3 regions of the Shewanella vaxholmensis genome follow, and region 1 is predicted to be linked to each of the others. Evidence: predicted binding sites of a transcription regulator. Region 1 holds the regulator's gene; each other region holds the start of a gene.
What was found. Region 1 encodes sigma-54, which starts transcription at its own class of promoters, with help from an activator protein. Its sites were predicted from a motif close to GTTGGCACGNNNNTNGNNT; they were not measured.

Region 1 (6,045 bases):
GCTACTCAGTCAAAATAAATTCACTTCGGCCCATGGAATGAGTATATGAGTCGTGTGACACTCGCGATTATTGCTTTTTTTGGAACGGCATTAGTGCTGTATTGGCAAGTGCAGAACAAACACAGCGGTGATACCGATAATAGAGTTAAAGATCAAAATACCCCAGATTTCATCATTGAAGATCTGCGCAGTGTTGAGTTCAATGAACAAGGGCTAGTTAATAGCCGTGTGACGGCGAAACACATGGAACATTATGATTCAACGAATCAAACTTACTTTACTCAACCTGTTTATCTTGTTTATCCAGACCAAGGTAAAGCACAATGGCAACTCAGTGCAGATCAGGGCAAGCTAAACAAGGAAACGGGCAAGGTTGTACTCGAAAACAATGTTATTATTGATGCCATTAGCGCAGAAGAACCGATCCAGACCTTGTCCACCAGTTATCTGGAACTCGATCTCAATACTATGATAATGACCTCTGACCGTACCATTTACGTCACAGGGAAAGATTTTAATATTCAAGGCCAAGGCCTTTATGCCGACCTCAACGCGCAGGAAGTGAAATTGACCAGTCAGGTAGTAGGAACATATGAAGCAAAATAACGTATTACTTGCCAGCCTAATGCTAATAATGAGCATGAGCGCCTTTGCTAAAGTCGACGACCTAAAGCAGGAAGTTAAAATCAAAGCAGTGAGCCAAACGGCAGATATCAAGAACAACCAGATCATCTTCTTTGGTCCGGTGGAAGTTACCCAAGGCTCGATAAAAATCCAAGCAAATGAACTGCGTGCATTTTCTGCCGAAGGTGAAAATAGCAAAATTTTAGTGGCCACTGGTAACCCCGCAACTTACAGCCAAGTGTTAGACGATGGCCGTCCAGCCTCGGCGAGCGCGAAAGAAATTCGTTACGATATGGCAAGCCGTACCCTGACACTGAAAGGCCAAGCTTCGTTAGATCAAGCAGGTAGCCAAGTGACGGGTAATGTGATCCGCTATAACATCATCCAGCAAAAATTGATTGCAGAAAGCACAGGTAGTGGTGACGATCGCGTGATCACTATTATTCAGCCTGAAAGCTATCAAGATGATGCCAAACCAGACGCGCCAGCGGATAAACCTGTGAAAAAGCAGGACTCTAAATGACCCAAATCACCCTAAGAGCACAAAATCTGGCGAAGAGTTATAAGAGTCGCCAAGTGGTTAAAGACGTCAGTCTAACGGTAAAGACAGGTCAAGTTGTTGGACTGCTCGGCCCAAACGGTGCGGGTAAAACCACCACCTTTTACATGGTCGTCGGTCTGGTTAAAAGCGATAAAGGCCACATCTTTATCGACGATGATGATTTAACCGCAGATCCTATGCACCTGCGCGCCCGCAAAGGCATAGGTTACTTGCCGCAGGAAGCCAGTATCTTCCGTAAGCTGACAGTCCATGACAACATCATGGCCGTACTGCAAACGCGCAAAGAATTGAAGAAAGAGCAAAGGGAAGAACAACTCGAGCATCTGCTCGAAGAATTCCACATCACCCACATCCGTGACAGCCAAGGCATGTCATTGTCGGGCGGTGAACGTCGCCGTGTCGAAATTGCGCGGGCGTTAGCAGCAAATCCTAAGTTCATTTTGCTCGATGAACCCTTTGCGGGTGTCGATCCTATTTCAGTTATCGACATCAAAAAGATTATCGAACAGCTCAAAAGTCGTGGCCTTGGCGTGTTGATCACCGACCATAATGTTCGCGAGACATTAGATGTGTGTGAACATGCCTATATTGTGAGTCACGGAAACCTGATTGCCGAAGGAACACCTGCAGAGATCTTAGACAATCAGCAAGTTAGGGCTGTGTACTTAGGTGAACAATTCAGGCTATAGTTAATCAAGCGGAGCCAATGAAGGCAATTTGTGCCAGCATTGTGCTCCACTCAAGATGATAACAAGCGACCTCATCCAACAATAATAACGTAGGGATCAGCGGTAACATGAAAGCGTCACTCCAGCTCAAACTGGGTCAACAGTTAACCATGACGCCACAATTACAACAGGCCATACGTCTGTTGCAACTGTCGTCATTAGAACTGCAGCAAGAGATCCAGCAAGCCTTAGATTCTAATCCCCTTCTCGAGCTGGAAGAGGATCAATTCGACGCCACTAAAGCCCCTGTAAACCAAACGCTATCCGATACGGATTTCAGTGAATCTAGCACCCTGCCGCCAGAAAAAGACAGCTCCACCATAGACACGGCAGAGTCGCTCACGAAAGAGTCCATGCCCGACGAACTCCCCATGGACACCACCTGGGATGAAGTGTTCACCGCCTCCCCTAATTCTGGCCCCGGTGGCAGTCGTGAAGATGATATGCCCTTCCAAGGTGAGACCAGTGAAGGCCTGTATGAGCACTTAGAATGGCAAAAAAACCTCACGCCGTTTTCTGAAACCGATTTAGCCATTGCTACCGCCATTATTGATGCCATCGACGATCAAGGCTATCTCACCCAAAGCACTGATGAAATCCTCGAAGCTATGGGTAATCCTGAGGTCGAACTCGACGAAGTCGAAGCCGTACTCAAGCGCATTCAACATTTTGATCCCATTGGTGTGGCCGCCCGCGATTTAAGCGAGTGCCTGCTGATCCAACTGTCGCATTTCGCCGCTGACACTCCCCATCTAGAAAATGCCCGCATGTTGATCAAAGATCATTTAGATCTGATCGCCGCCCGCGATTTTAGATTGTTGATGCGTAAGACTAAATTAAAAGAGGATGAGTTAAGGGACGGCATCGCGCTTATCCAAACCCTCAATCCCCGCCCAGGTTTATTGATTACGCCCAACGATGACGAATACGTCATCCCAGATGTGTCTGTGTCGAAGAAGAATGGCCGCTGGGTGGTTGAACTTAACCCAGACTGCATGCCAAAAATCAATGTAAATCAACACTATGCATCGATGGCGCGCAGTACTAAAAACCAAGCCGATAGCCAATTTATTCGTGGCCATCTGCAAGAGGCTAAATGGTTTATCAAAAGCCTAGAAAGCCGTAACGACACTTTACTTAAAGTTGCGAATTGCATAGTGCAATATCAGCAAGGTTTCTTTGAATACGGTGAAGAAGCCATGAAACCTATGGTGCTTAACGATATTGCCGAAGCGGTAGAAATGCATGAGTCGACCATCTCACGGGTGACGACACAGAAATACATGCATACCCCTAAGGGACTTTTTGAACTAAAATACTTCTTCTCTAGCCACGTCGGTACTGACGATGGTGGGGAGTGCTCATCCACAGCAATCAGGGCCTTCATTAAGAAACTGGTTGCCGCGGAAAACCAGAAAAAACCATTGAGCGACAGTAAGATGGCGCAACTTCTGGCAGAACAAGGGATCAACGTAGCCCGCAGAACCATTGCGAAGTACCGAGAGGCTATGCTCATTCCGCCTTCTAATCAGCGTAAAAGTTTATAACCTACAGTGGATATCGGAGGACGTTTCTATGCAAATAAACCTGAGTGGACACCATGTCGAAATTACCGAATCGTTACGCGCATATGTAGAAGAAAAGTTTTCAAAACTTGAACGCCATTTCGAACAGATCAATAATGTGCACGTTGTGCTCAATGTCGAGAAAATGCAACAGATCGCCGAAGCGAGAATAAATCTTATCGGTGGTGAAGTTTTTGCTACTTCAGAGCATGCTGACATGTATGCCGCTATAGACGCCCTGATTGACAAGCTTGATCGTCAGGTTATTAAACACAAAGAGAAGTTAACAAAACACTAATAATGGAACTTTGTACCATACTGCGGCCGGAGTGCACTACCTGCGCCACTCCGGGCAGCAAGAAAAAGGTACTGGAACTCATCAGCGACTTAGTCGCTGCCCAGTACCCGACCCTCTCATCTCAAGAGATATTCGAAAGCCTAGTGGCGCGCGAAAAGATGGGGAGCACAGGTATAGGTAACGGCATCGCCATTCCACATGGTCGACTAGCCGATATAGATCAGCCCATTGCCATACTCATTAAGTGTGAAGAGCCGATAGCATTCGATGCTATCGATAAGCAACCTGTTGATATTTTATTTGCACTACTGGTGCCTGCAGACCAATGTCAGCAGCACTTAAGTACCTTGTCTTGCATGGCCGAAAAGCTGAGCGACAAGCAAATATTAAAGCAATTACGCAAGACGCATGATGAAACGGAACTCTATCAGGTAATCACTGGATGAAACTGGTCATAGTGTCGGGCCGCTCAGGCTCAGGCAAATCTGTCGCCCTAAGGGTACTCGAAGATCTCGGCTATTATTGTGTCGATAACCTTCCCTTGCCCTTAATCGGCACTTTGCTTGAGCAACTCAAAGGCAGTAACGATCTCGTCGCCATCAGTGTCGACGTGCGTAACATGCCTGAGCAGGACAAGGTCTTAGTGAAGCAACTCGCGAGCCTGCCTCCTGATACTGAGTTAACCAGCTTCTTCCTCAATTCCAGCGATAAAATTCTGCTCAAGCGTTACAGCGAAACCCGCCGTTTGCACCCTTTGTCGAAGAGCCAAGTCTCTTTGCAAGAAGCGATAAAACTGGAAGGGAAGCTGCTCGAGCCTATGTCAAAACTGGTCGATCACTACATAGATACGTCGAACCTGAATATCTATGATTTAAGCGACCAAGTCAGACAAATTCTGCTCGGCAGCGTCGATAAAGAGTTAGTGATCAACTTCGAGTCCTTTGGCTTTAAGCACGGTATGCCAACCGAAGCCGACTTTATGTTCGATGTACGCTTCCTGCCTAACCCACACTGGGAACTGGCGCTGCGTCCATTGACAGGCTTAGATGAACCCGTGGCTGAGTTCTTAAATCGTCAACCACTCGTGAATAAGTTCATCTGGCAAATCGAAAATTTACTGGAAACTTGGCTGCCACATCTCGAGCGCAACAATCGCAGTTATTTAACTGTGGCGATTGGCTGCACGGGTGGGCAACACAGATCGGTTTACGTCGCAGAGCAATTGGCTAAACGCTTTAGTAACGGTAAACATAAAGTTTATGCCCGCCATCGAGAGCTGAATAATGCCAAAGCTTGAACGTCAGATCACCATCTGTAACAAACTGGGATTACATGCCCGTGCCGCTACTAAGTTGGTGGTACTGGCATCCGAGTTTGATGCGACCATCACCTTAATACAAGGCGATAAACAGGCATCTGCCGCCAGCGTGCTTGGCTTATTGATGCTTGAAACTGGCATGGGTAAAACCATTAAACTTATCGCCGAAGGCCCAGATGCTGAGCCCGCTCTGGATGCCATTTGTGCCTTAATCGACGCTAAGTTTGACGAAGCCTGTTAGTTTCATTTCATACTCAGTGTTCCACACAGGCACTCAGATTAGTACACCTCACATTTAACACTGCTTATTTGTGCAGTTCACATCTCGTTTCAAAAGCTTGGCGACACATTTGTCGCTCGACGACACGAACCATAGGCGATTACACTAGCGAGCATTACCGCCGACTCACCTTAGTCTTAACCGCCTTAATCTATGCGTAAAACGCATGACCTATGCCAGAGTGCTCTATCTGTGACTGAAGCATAGCTATCGCGAAGTCACCGCTAAGTCTCAGCCCTGCGCCAAGCAGCGCACTCTCGAACCAATTTGCCGCACAGTGGCGGACAACTATGGAGGACAAATGCCCGTAGATAATTCAGAAAACGATCACACCGGACATAGTCTAGACCAGTTAAACCAAGCGCTTAGTAGTGGCATGTTTGTGCACGTACGTAACATGCTGCAAAAAATGGCCGCCTCTGATATCGCGCTGATCTTAGAATCCTCACCACCCAGCGCCAGACAAGTGCTGTGGCAGCTTATCGATCAAGAACAAATAGGCGACATACTCGACGAGTTAAGCGAGGAACTCAAAGATCCGCTGATCCGCAGCATGAGTCCTGAGCGAGTTGCGAAAGCGACGGCGAGTATGGACACCGACGATCTGGCCTATATTCTACGTAGTCTTCCCGATGCCGTTTACAAGCAAGTGCTGCAGTCGATGACAGAA
Region 2 (6,045 bases), on a different contig from region 1:
CCTAATGCTTTTGCCGCTTTTTCAGCGTGTGGGTATAAGGTCGCCAAAAACTCTTCGCGACTACCGAAGCGGACTATTTTCTGGGTTTCCCTAAAGGCCGCCGTCGGCAAAACTTGGCCGCTAATCACAGGTTCAACGACAGAAAGTGACTGTTCGCTCCAGCTTGGCTTAGGTGTATCAATTGCCAGTAAACGATGAGGCGTATCAATGTCCATTGATGAGTTTGCATTCATGGCTCTATCGGGCTCAAATGCTGGTCGAGCAATGGCAGCGGGGACACCATGATTAACAACTGTGGGTTCAACCACTGGAGCGGCTGCACTCTGCATTGGCACGTTAAGGGCTTTAGCATCATGGAGCATTTTCATACCGCCATCGTCGCGTAATACCGATGCTGGCGTGAAATGACTGGTTTCAGGGGAGAGTTGCTGCACCATCATATCGGCAAGGCCCAATACCCCTTTGTCAGATAAATCGACCGATAACTGCTGATCGCGCATCTGTTCGTAAAACTGAGTGTATTGGCTATTGAGAGGACTATCAGACTTAAAAACCGCATTGGCATCGCGCATACTTTTCATCAGCATTTGCACGAAAATACCTTCAAATTGTTGGGCGACCTTTTTCAAGGCGCCCTTCTCATCCTTCTGTGCCTGGGCGCGGAGTGAATCTAAGCCGCCCAGGTCAAGAAAATGTGATGAACTTGAAAGCTTTTCCATGATTTTCCCGACAGAAATTAGATGATGATAAGTTCACCATGCAAAGCTCCTGCCACTTTTAACGCTTCCAGTATTGCTAACACATCTGAAGGGGCTGCACCGACCAAGTTAACCGCTCTAACCAGCTCATCCAGCGTAGTGCCTGGATTAAACATAAACATACGGCGATCACTTTCTGTCGCTGTAATCGTACTATTGCTGGTGACGGTTGTTTGACCATTAGCCAAGGCATTTGGCTGTGAAACCTGCGTAGCCTCAGCAATCGTGACTGTCATGCCGCCATGGGTAATCGCCGCTGGGAGTAAACGCACGTTTTGCCCAACCACTATGGTTCCGGTACGTGAGTTAACAATCACTTTGGCAGATTCTTCTGCTGGGATAACATCGAGGTTTTCAAGCGTTGCTAAAAAAGACACCCGTTGTGATACATCACGCGGAGCATTAACCTGCACAGATGTTGCGTCTAAAGGACGCGCCATATCAGGGCCTAATAGCTCATTAATCGCATCGGCCATCCGTTGTGCGGTAGAGAAATCAGAACGACGTAGGTTAAACGTCAAATAATCGCCAGTTGAAAATGGGGTCGCCACACTGCGCTCAACAATCGCGCCATTGGGTATACGGCCAACTGTTGGGGTATTTTGAATGACCTTTGAACCATCTAAACCATCTGCACTAAAACCACTCACCACTAAGCTGCCTTGGGCTATGGCATACACATTACCGTCAACACCTTTCAAAAAGGTTTGTAGCAAGGTGCCACCGCGTAAACTTTTGGCTTCGCCTAAGCTAGATACGGTGACGTCAAGATCTTGACCCGGTTTGATAAAGGCTGGCATATCGGCGTGTACGGCAACCACAGCAACGTTTTTAATCTTTGGTTTGACGTTGTCAGGAAGATTAATGCCGAAATTTTTGAGCATAGTCATAAAGGTTTGCTCGGTATAACTGGTTTTTTCACCCGTTCCCGGCAAACCAACCACTAAGCCATAACCGATCAACTGGTTACTGCGTACGCCCTGCACATTGGCAATATCTTTAATTCGTTCAGCCTGACTAGGTAAAGAAAACACTAGTGCAGCAATGGCTAATACCAGTTTATATTTCATGATACGACTCCTTAGAAGGGCCACCAGTCGCTCATAAAGAACTGGCTTAACCAGCCCACTTTTTGAGCATCTGCGAAAGTACCAGTGCCACTGTATTGAATACGGGCATTGGCCATCCGCGTTGAATCGATAGTGTTATCGGGTTTAATATCCTGCGAGCGAACCAAACCTGTGACGCGAATAAACTCATCACCGTTATTGATTGAGATCCATTTTTCGCCGCGGATCACTAAGCTGCCGTTATTCAACACTTGCATCACGTTTGCCGAGATGCTGCCATCTAAACTGTTGCTCTGATCCGCATCCGATTCACGCTTAGTGTTCATGCTATCTTTATAACGTAAATCAATTGGCACTCCGCCAATGGACACATTACTACCACCAGCAAAAATGGGATCTAAGCTCATGTCGGAGCCTTTTTTAATCTGATTGCCTGCACTCTTCTTAGCTTGAGTCGACTCTTTCAAAACGATAGTGATAATGTCACCCACTTTGTGAGCACGAATATCCGAATACAAGCTAGATGCTTGACTGTCTTGATAAATAGAACCAGTCGCAGCAATTTTTGTTGGCGGAGCCTCTGGGTATACCGGCGCGTAAAAGGGATCATCCGCAAGGGGTTTCTTTTGCGTCGAGCTACAGGCTGCAAGCAATAACGCGACGGCCACCACAAGATATCTAGCCATGATGTTTGCCTCTATAAATTCTGAGTCACATAAGACAGCATTTGATCTACCGCTGAAATCACTTTTGAGTTCATCTCGTAAATGCGCTGACTTTCGATAAGGTTCACCAGTTCTTCGGTCACGTTAACGTTAGAGGTTTCTAAGGCGCCTTGACGAATCGCTCCCATGCCATCTAACGAAGCGGTACCTTGAATTGGCGTGCCGCTCGCACCAGTTTCCGTGTATAAGTTTTGCCCCATGGGATCTAGACCCGATGGATTAATAAAATCCGTCATAGTCAACTGACCCACAACTTGGTTCTCAGCAGTACCAGGGGTTTTCACTGAAACTTCCCCCTCCGCGGAAACGGTAATACTGGTCGCATTGTCAGGAATAGTGATCGCGGGTTGCAGCAAGTAGCCAGAACCGGGTGTCACAATCTGGCCCGTATCGTCTAAGGTAAACTGACCGTTTCGGGTATAGGCTGCAGTACCATCGGGTAGCTGGATTTCAAAAAAGCCGGGGCCTTCAATCATCAGATCCAATGAGTTATCCGTAGTCAGCATGTTGCCTTGGGTAAACATTTTCTGCGTGGCGACGACTTTGGTACCCGCACCTATGTTTAACCCATTAGGTAACTTAGTGTTAGAAGCGCTGACACCGCCCGCTTGGTTAACTGTTTGGTAAAGCAAATCTTCAAATACTGCGCGACTTTTCTTGTAGCCCACAGTGCTGGCGTTCGCCACGTTGTTTGAGATCACCGCAATGTCAGTTTGCTGTGCGTCTAAGCCAGTTTTACTAATCCATAACGCCGGATGCATAATCTATCTCCTAACTAATACGCATTAATGAGGATGAAGCGCGATCATTTTCTTCCGCGGTTTTCATCATCTTGACTTGCAATTCAAACTGACGCTGAAGGTCAATCAAAGACACCATTTCATCGACAGGATTTACGTTACTGCCTTCCACTGCGCCACTTTCAACTGCGACGAAAGGATCAGCTGGTGCTGGTTCTCCTGACATTTGTCGAAATAATCCATCTTCACCACGCATCATCTGCGCATTACCGGGATTAACGAGTTTCAAGCGACCAACTTCTTCCACCACTTCAGCGGTAGCGCCCTGAGGTCGAACAGAAATAATGCCATCCTGAGAAATTGAAACCTTCTCAATAGGGAGCGGCAACACTATGGGGCCCGCATCTCCCATAACAGGATTTCCCCTGTCATTGTGTAGTAAACCCGTAGAGTCGAAACTTAAACTGCCTGAGCGGGTATAAGCTTCACTGCCATCTTTCGCCTGAACGGCAAACCAGCCATCGCCTTTAATGGCAACATCGAGATCTCGTCCAGTGGTTTTTATGGGGCCTGAGCGAAAATTAGCTGACGGAGATTCTGTCATCGCAAATACCCTGGAAGGCAACCCTTCACCGAAGGCTTGCATTGAGCGAGCTTGTGCCATATCGGATTTAAAACCGTCGGTATTCGCATTGGCTAAGTTGTTCGCACGGAGCGCCAGCTCATTCATATTTTGCTTGGCGCCACTCATGGCGACATAAAGGAATTTGTCCACAGACTGCTCCGTCAAATTTTCTACATGACAATAGCAAAGCAAGCATCGTGCCAATAAAGTTGACGTTTAATTTACTGATAGAATTGAAGAATAAGGAAATGAAGTGAATTGATAGCAGGATAAAGGCTAAGTGTTGCCACTGGCGGCAACACTTAGTCAAACAATGTAATGATTAGCGGATTTGTAATACGGTTTGTTGCAGTGTGTTGTTCACTTCAAGGGTACGAGAGTTCGCTTGGAAGTTACGCTGCGCCGAAATCAAATCGACCAGTTCAGTGGTCAAATCGATATTCGATTGCTCTAACGCCGATGAACTGAGACTACCAAAAGTTCCACTATTGGGCTCACCCGCTAACGCAGGACCTGAAGCTAAACTGGCTTTCCACGACGTATTCCCCACTTGCGTTAAACCTTGTTCGTTAGCAAAACGAACTAAAGCAACCCGTGCTAAAGCAACGTTCGAACCGTTAGAATAGCTTGCTGTAATTAGGCCATCAGCACCAATTTCAACGTTAGTTAAACGACCAACCGTCGTACCATCTTGTTTCAATTCAGTCGCCGCAAAAGGATCTGCATATTGCGTTGGCGCATTGAACTTCACTGTTAATGCTTGAGTGCCATCCGCTCCAGCACCTAATACACCAGCTGGTTTATTACCAAGTGGCGCCGTAGTAATAACTGCAGGATTACTGTCAATATAGGCTCCAACTGAGTTAAACTTCAGCACCGCCCCCGTCCAGCCACCAGCAGTTTGCGCTGAAACACCACCACCGCCCGCAACAGGTGGCACATCTGGACTACCGTCACCATCAGTATCCACATCGTATTTACCTGCAGGGCCATTTAAATTTACAGGTTTATTATCAATAGCATAATAAGCCACCCAATTACTCTCACCATTATATGCACCGTCTTTAGGCTTCACAAAGTACGTGGTCATGATGTGGCCCTCACCGAGTGAGTCATAAATAGTCATTGAAGTGACATTGTTATAAGTTTTTGGATCGGCGGGATCAAATAAAGCAGGATCCAGAGCTTCAGCTTTAGCATTTAAGTTCATTTGTAAAGTAACATTCTCAGTCTTTACTGGACTACCTGCAGTATCGGGAATTTGTACAGGCTTAGCCGTGGTTAAACTCACAGATGTTGAGTTGCCGTCTTTATCCACAGGGAAAGTCTGTAAATAATTACCAGCCGAATCCACCATGTAATTATTAGAATCTACTTTAAAAGCGCCTGCACGGGTGAATGCGTGATCTAATGTTCCTAATTCAGAGGACGTTACAAAGAAACCACCACCTTTGATTGCCAAGTCGAGGGAGTTATTCGTCAGTTGTAAGCTGCCTTGATGGAATTGCTGTGCCACTTGACTCGTTGCAACACCACCACCAACAGCAGTTTTAGCATTTGAAAAAATAGAATTAGCGTACACATCCGCAAATTCAGCACGGGACTCTTTAAAGCCAATGGTGTTCGCATTAGCAATGTTATTCGCCGTAGTGTTTAAATCTTTCTGCGCGGCAGCAATGCCACTCAATGCAATGTTAAACGACATAATTCACCTCTACACTTGACTCAATTCATTGATGAGCGACTTACGCCCAATTCGGATGCTGCAAAAATTCTTTTAGGCAAACTTAGGTTTCAGACACAGCTAACACATCGGTTAACTTGATGCCCATACCGCCTCTCAAGTTGAGAATGGCGCCAGTACTGGCCGTACCAAGAGAGACACTGGTCACATGGGCATAAGTTGAAACAGGCAGTTCTTGGGATTTTCCATCCACTAACCCACTCGCCTTAATCGTATAGTTGCCTGCGGTCACAGGTTTTCCATCTTTATCTAAACCATCCCAGTTCACATCGACATTGCCCCCCTTACTGCCATCAACTTTAAAGGTGGTCACAACTTGGCCTTTATCATCCTCAACACGTACAGTAATTTCAGGAATTTTAGCTGGCGTGCTAATCACACCT
Region 3 (6,045 bases), on a different contig from region 1:
GAAATGTTACCTGTATCGGTTGGGATCAATACCTTGCGACCAACAAGTCCTGATGCCTGCAATGCTTGGCTCGACGTCATAACACCGTTTAAATTAACGATTTCATTATTCAACTTAGTAATACCATCAACCGTCGAGAATGATGCCATCTGCGCAATCATTTGGTCGTTGTCGACGGGCTTAAAAGGGTCCTGCATCGATAACTGTTGGCTTAATAACGAGAAAAAGTCATCTTGAGTTAATTGTTGGCTTTTCGCTTCCGGTACTATCGAATCTTTTGGCAGTCGTATGCCATCAAGAAACGGATTACCCGTTGAACTGGTTGATGAGTTGGTCGTCACAGCATTTGATTGACTCTTATTTTGAGCCGTCTGCGCCGATGCTTGGTTAATTTGATTAATGAGGCTCACAGCTTACCTCCTAAGTAACACATGTTATTTACCCATCCCAAGTGTTTGTTGCAGCATAGACTTAGCTGCTTCAGCGACTTGAACATTCATTTGATATGAGCGCGAAGCAGAAATCATATCTGCCATTTCTTCCATGACATTAACATTCGGTTTATAAATAAAGCCGTCCGCATCCGCCATCGGATGATCGGGCGAGTATTCTTTTAGTAGTGGTTTATCACTTTCAACAATGCCTTTTACCGCCACACCTTGAGAGGCTTGTTGCTGACTTTGCGCTTTGGCCATTTCAGCTTCGAAAATAGGATGACGGGAACGATAGGTCTTATCTACGCTACTCGAGACGGAATCAGCGTTAGCTATGTTACTCGCAGTGGTGTTCAACCTGACCGATTGAGCCGACATTCCCGAGCCAGCAACATCAAATATGCTAAATAAACTCATGATTAATCCCCTCTCAGCGCTTTCTTCATGCCACTAAACTTACTGTCTAAAAAACCTAATGACATTTGATATTCAAGGGCATTTTGCATGAATGCCGATTGTTCCTGTTGGATATCAACGGTATTGCCATCACCGGTATCGGGTTGATTTGGCACGCGGAACTTAACAAATTGCCCCGTCAACTCAGCAAGTCCAAAATGCTTGTCTGTCTCTTGCATTTCAAGACTATTACGCTGCTGTTGTTGGCCACGGGCGGCCTGCATTGCCGCAGAAAAATCAACATCGCGGGCTTTATAATGTGGCGTATCGGCATTAGCGATATTGCTCGAAATGACTTCAGCTCGCTGCGCTCTAATACCGAGAGTGTACTGATGCACACCCAGTGCATTATCAAAATTGATCGCCATAAAATTGCCTCCTCGTGTTACTCACGAAAACAAAGCAATTCATGTGCCAACATCAGGAGACAATGAAAATAACAATTAGGGTATGCTAGTGATGGGTAAAAAATTACCGACAAGTGTCGGTAATTTTCTTTAAAGCTGTAGACTTAAGTCTTTTTCTGGTAATAAATCCCTGGGTTACAACGGACCATATCAAACTCGTCCGTTAAACCAGCTATAGATTCGGAAGCACCAAGAAATAGAATACCTTTTGGATTAAGAGCGGCAGCGAATTGCCGCAAAATTTTTGCCTTTGCCTCAGGCGCAAAATAAATCAGCACATTGCGGCAAAAAATAATGTCGAACTTACCAAGTAAGCTATAACTTTCAAGCAGATTATGTGCTCTAAAGTTCACCAAACGCTTAACATTATCCTTTAACTTCATATTGCCTGAAGGCAAAGCATCAAAAAACTGACGCTTACGCTCTTCGGATAAACCGCGCGCTAATGCCAAACTATCGTACTCAGCATTTTTGCAACGTTCCAACATGGAAGGCGACAAATCCGTGGCTTGAATTGACGCACTACCCGCAAGCGCACCAGGCTTCTTCTGTTGATACTCAAGAATCGTCATCGCCAGTGAATAGGGTTCTTGCCCGGACGAACACGCGGCCGACCAAATCTTAAGTGGACGACCTAAACGACTATACTCAGGTAACAAAACGTTATGCAATAACTCAAATGGATAACGATCACGAAACCAGAGGGTTTCATTAGTCGTCATAGCATCGATCACTTCAGCCCGAAGCGCACGTTCCGTTGGCTTCATCGAATGCTTAACCACATCGGATAAGGATGGCAGGTTATATTTCCCCATCAGAGGAGCAAGACGACTGCGCACCAGATATTGCTTATTTTCACCCAGTACGATGCCGCTGTGTTGCTCTAAGAACAACCTAAATTGATTATATTCAGCTTCAGCGAGTGATTTATTTGGCACATTCACATCCTAAATCCTATAGCAAGCACCAAAATCAGTGCGAAACCATCATGTTATAAAGTCGAGATTATAGCGTAAAGCGTATCTAGGTACTAACTACTGCACTTACAAACTTAAGTGTTTATTCACGGCAGCAGCCAGTTCGTCGGGATTAAACTTAGCGATAAAGTCATTGGCCCCCACTTTTTGAACCATTGCCTGATTGAATACACCACTTAACGACGTATGCAGTACCACTTTAATATGCTTGAGCTTAGGATCGTCTCGGATCTCAGCGGTCAAGGTATAGCCATCCATTTCAGGCATCTCAATGTCTGAGATAATGAGAGGGATTTCATCGGCAACATTGTCCATTTCTTTGGCGATTTCTTTAAGCTTATCTAATGCTTCTCGACCATCTTTTGCGGTATCAATTTGTAAGTTCAATGACTCGAGTGAACGAATAATTTGCTTACGGGCCACGGCAGAATCATCGATAACCATAATATGGTAATGCTGGGTTCTGTCGAGGGTCAGCTTTTCATTGGCTTCTTCACTGATAGCGGTTTTTACCGGTGAAATCTCATCTAAGATTTTTTCTACATCGAGAATTTCAACCAATTCACCTTCTATCTCAGTTACAGCCGTCAGATAAGAATAACGACCGGCACCTTGCGGCGGAGGCATAATCGCTTCCCAATTCATGTTGATAATCCGCTCAACAGAACTGACCAAGAAACCTTGAACACTGCGGTTATATTCAGAAATAATGATGAAACAGTTTTCAGTACTCGCTAAAGGTCTACCACCTGTTGCCGCACTCAGATCAATAACTGAAATAGTCGTACCGCGAATATGCGCGACACCTTTAACATAAGGATTAAGTTTAGGCAAAGTGGTCAGTGGTGGGCACTGCAGTACTTCTTTCACCTTAAACACGTTAATCCCAAACCGTTGACGACCGTTTAACTTAAAAAGCAGCAATTCTAAACGGTTTTGACCAACGAGCTGGGTTCGTTTGTTGACTGAATCAAGAATACTCGACATAACTCTGCCTTGTTGTTCTGTTTATGTACGGCCCTATGACTCGTTTGAGTATAGGCATATTAATTGCTTACGTCTTATCTATCGATAAACATAGTCGAAACTGAGTCAATCTTCTGACAGTGATGCAAATTATTATTACAGTGGTCAGCTTCGAACTTGATAAAAGTATAGGTGCATTCTGGCGTTACAAGCTAGTCTCTTCATTATGAAAGTAAATTTAGTCTGTTTTTTTAGTGTTTTCACCCTCTTCATGCCCGCTTTTGCGAGTGCAGAGCCTATTGTTCCCACCGTATCGGCCATCTCAGAATTAGCTAAAGCGCTTATTTCAGAAAAAATATCTGTGCCAACTAATGCCAAAGTCGATATTTCGCCGCAATTAGTTGACGCAAGAATGCTGCCGTCACAATGCTCGTCGCCGATTAAGGTTGAATTGGCGAGTGACAGGGAAATTAGTCGTAATAACACCCTAAAAGTCAGCTGCGATACGCAAGAGCTCGCTTACCCTTGGCAAATTTATATCTCGGTGAGAGTGGATATTTTATTCCCCGTTGTGGTCACAACTGAAACCTTAGCGCCTGGCGAACTCATCTCCCCTAGCCAAGTTGCAATCCGTTACATTGAGCAAAATAGTTTGCGGGGCGCTGAATTTAATGACCCTAGTAAATTAGCTGGTGTGCGAGTCAAACGACGCGTCTCAAAGGATAATCCCATATTAAGCAACAACTTATGCTTTGTGTGTAAAAACGACTCGGTATCTATCTATGTTCGTTCTAGCTCATTCGAACTCAAAACAGTAGGCGAAGCCCTACAAGATGGCAATAAAGGCGATCGGATCAGAGTCAAAAATAGCAGTTCAAACAAAGAACTAGATGCTATAGTCACGGGCATTGGCGAAGTTGAAGTAAGAATGTAAAATAATCTAAAGCTTTTTTATAAGCTGCCGATACCCCAGTTAAGAAATCCCGTACACACGACGCTGGAGCCGAAAATGGCAATTGATATTAGCAAACTCAACACTGCAACGACCGCACAAGTTCGTTCAGGTGCAACTAAAACTAGCAGCGATCAATCTGCTCAAGTTGCCACAAAATCGACAACACCACAAAGAAGCGACTCAGTGGTGATTACAGCGCAAGCGCAACAACTGCAAGGAGCTCAGACTAAAATGGCGAGCCTTCCTGAAGTTGATCAAAAGAAAGTGGCCGAAATTAAACAAGCTATCGCCGAAGGCCGCTACAAAATTGACCCCGAAAAGTTGGCTGCCAATATTGCAAGTTTTGAAGCCGAACTTAATGACTTAAATAAAGAGTAACTATGACTGAAATAGCTAAACTGGTAGATCTACAACACGCCCATTTGGCTGTTCTTAAGCAAATCATACTCAAGGAAAAAGGCGCTTTGGTTGACCAAAACGCCGATTTACTGCTTTCTCTTGCTAACGAAAAATCACAATGTCTGAAGGAACTCAAGACTAATGACGATATTCTGGCAAACCACACTGATAAGTCTCAACTCACTCAGCAAACCGAACTCGTGCATAAAATGGCCGTTGTCAAAGACGCCTTAACTGAATGCAAAGCACTGAACGATCAAAATGCCAGTTTAATTGAGATGAATTTAGCCAGTCTCAATCGCTTCGCTCAAGCTTTACAAGCCAGCAGAAACGCCTCCAGCCTTACGTATAACGATAAAGGCAAGACCTCAACTATCTCAAGTTTAGGTAATGATTTAAAAGCCTAACAGGCGCATCAATTCATACTCTGTATTTCCAGCTTCTAAGCTCTGATTAAAAATTAAACTTTAGTACTTTGCAGAAATAGAAAAGCCGCATACTACTCGTATAGTCCGCGGCTCAATAGAGTCATGTAGAAATGACTAGAAATACGTGACTTCTTTCACTCGCTGTGGACGACTCTGTTGTTGATACAGCGCCCATACCTGTGAAAAATCCAGTTCTAACTCAGTGACATAATGATCGCCTGCCGGATAACTCTTAACGACCCGCGCCCCACGGATCACGCCAGAAACCGACGCTTTAACATTATCGTCAGTCAACATCCAATCACTGACACTGCTGTTTGCCGTTATTTTCTGCCCATAAACTTGTTCTGCTAATTCACGATAGGCCACAATTTTTGATGCTTGCATGGCCATCAACACTCTTTGTGATTGCTCTTTAGCCGGTTGAGTCGCTAAGGGCGCATATCCTATGGCCGTTAACTTAGGAAAACTCGGCGGAGGCACATCTTCCCATTGCACATATCTATCTTTAGCAGCGCAGCCAGTTAGCATTAGCGCCGCAATAACTAAAAGGTAGCGTTTCATTTTCCATCTCCTAAAACACGCACTTCATTCATGCCTGGACTCGCCTGACGATATAAGATGCCATTTTGTGACACAATTTGCTCCGAAGGCTGCATGTAGTTTGCCAACTCTTTTTGAGTCACAAAAGTTTGAGAGGCCGATACCACACGATTGTTACTTATGTTCACAATCCGAGTATTGATCGCCATACCATTGGTAACTGGGCTCATAGTCGAAACGACAAGATGCTCAACGGGAAGATTTTTCGACAATTGTTGCCAATCTCGCGTCAAAATAAAATCCCCATTAGCCGTCACTCTCAAGCCATCAGCTAAATTCAAATCCACTACATTAAACTGAAAGCTATGGAGCGACGTCATTAATCCTTGCTGTAACTGCTGCGCCAACGCATTTGTGCCATTCATGTCACCTACTAATACAGGGGTGGCGACGACAATTGGCTGATCAGAGCGCAGAGCA

Region 2: a site for sigma-54 is predicted at 4,105-4,123, ahead of flgF (flagellar basal-body rod protein FlgF). Genes of this name have one in related genera too.
Region 3: a site for sigma-54 is predicted at 1,291-1,309, ahead of flgB (flagellar basal body rod protein FlgB). Genes of this name have one in related genera too.

What each region holds. Positions count from the first base shown of each region.
Region 1 is NZ_JAUOEV010000012.1:118,524-124,568, reverse strand. It holds gene kdsC (3-deoxy-manno-octulosonate-8-phosphatase KdsC) at 1-49, shown strand, start outside; gene lptC (LPS export ABC transporter periplasmic protein LptC) at 46-606, shown strand; gene lptA (lipopolysaccharide transport periplasmic protein LptA) at 593-1,147, shown strand; gene lptB (LPS export ABC transporter ATP-binding protein) at 1,144-1,875, shown strand; gene Q4Q46_RS12180 (RNA polymerase factor sigma-54) at 1,983-3,461, shown strand; gene hpf (ribosome hibernation promoting factor) at 3,490-3,777, shown strand; gene ptsN (PTS IIA-like nitrogen regulatory protein PtsN) at 3,780-4,223, shown strand; gene rapZ (RNase adapter RapZ) at 4,220-5,074, shown strand; gene Q4Q46_RS12160 (HPr family phosphocarrier protein) at 5,061-5,336, shown strand; gene mgtE (magnesium transporter) at 5,677-6,045, shown strand, end outside.
Region 2 is NZ_JAUOEV010000003.1:122,827-128,871, forward strand. It holds gene flgJ (flagellar assembly peptidoglycan hydrolase FlgJ) at 1-719, opposite strand, end outside; gene Q4Q46_RS04145 (flagellar basal body P-ring protein FlgI) at 737-1,828, opposite strand; gene flgH (flagellar basal body L-ring protein FlgH) at 1,840-2,514, opposite strand; gene flgG (flagellar basal-body rod protein FlgG) at 2,526-3,314, opposite strand; gene flgF (flagellar basal-body rod protein FlgF) at 3,325-4,068, opposite strand; gene flgE (flagellar hook protein FlgE) at 4,241-5,623, opposite strand; gene flgD (flagellar hook assembly protein FlgD) at 5,706-6,045, opposite strand, start outside.
Region 3 is NZ_JAUOEV010000003.1:128,893-134,937, forward strand. It holds gene flgD (flagellar hook assembly protein FlgD) at 1-410, opposite strand, end outside; gene flgC (flagellar basal body rod protein FlgC) at 435-851, opposite strand; gene flgB (flagellar basal body rod protein FlgB) at 854-1,258, opposite strand; gene Q4Q46_RS04185 (CheR family methyltransferase) at 1,402-2,241, opposite strand; gene Q4Q46_RS04190 (chemotaxis protein CheV) at 2,341-3,261, opposite strand; gene flgA (flagellar basal body P-ring formation chaperone FlgA) at 3,467-4,174, shown strand; gene flgM (flagellar biosynthesis anti-sigma factor FlgM) at 4,250-4,573, shown strand; gene Q4Q46_RS04205 (flagella synthesis protein FlgN) at 4,576-5,001, shown strand; gene Q4Q46_RS04210 (LPP20 family lipoprotein) at 5,137-5,586, opposite strand; gene Q4Q46_RS04215 (FlgO family outer membrane protein) at 5,583-6,045, opposite strand, start outside.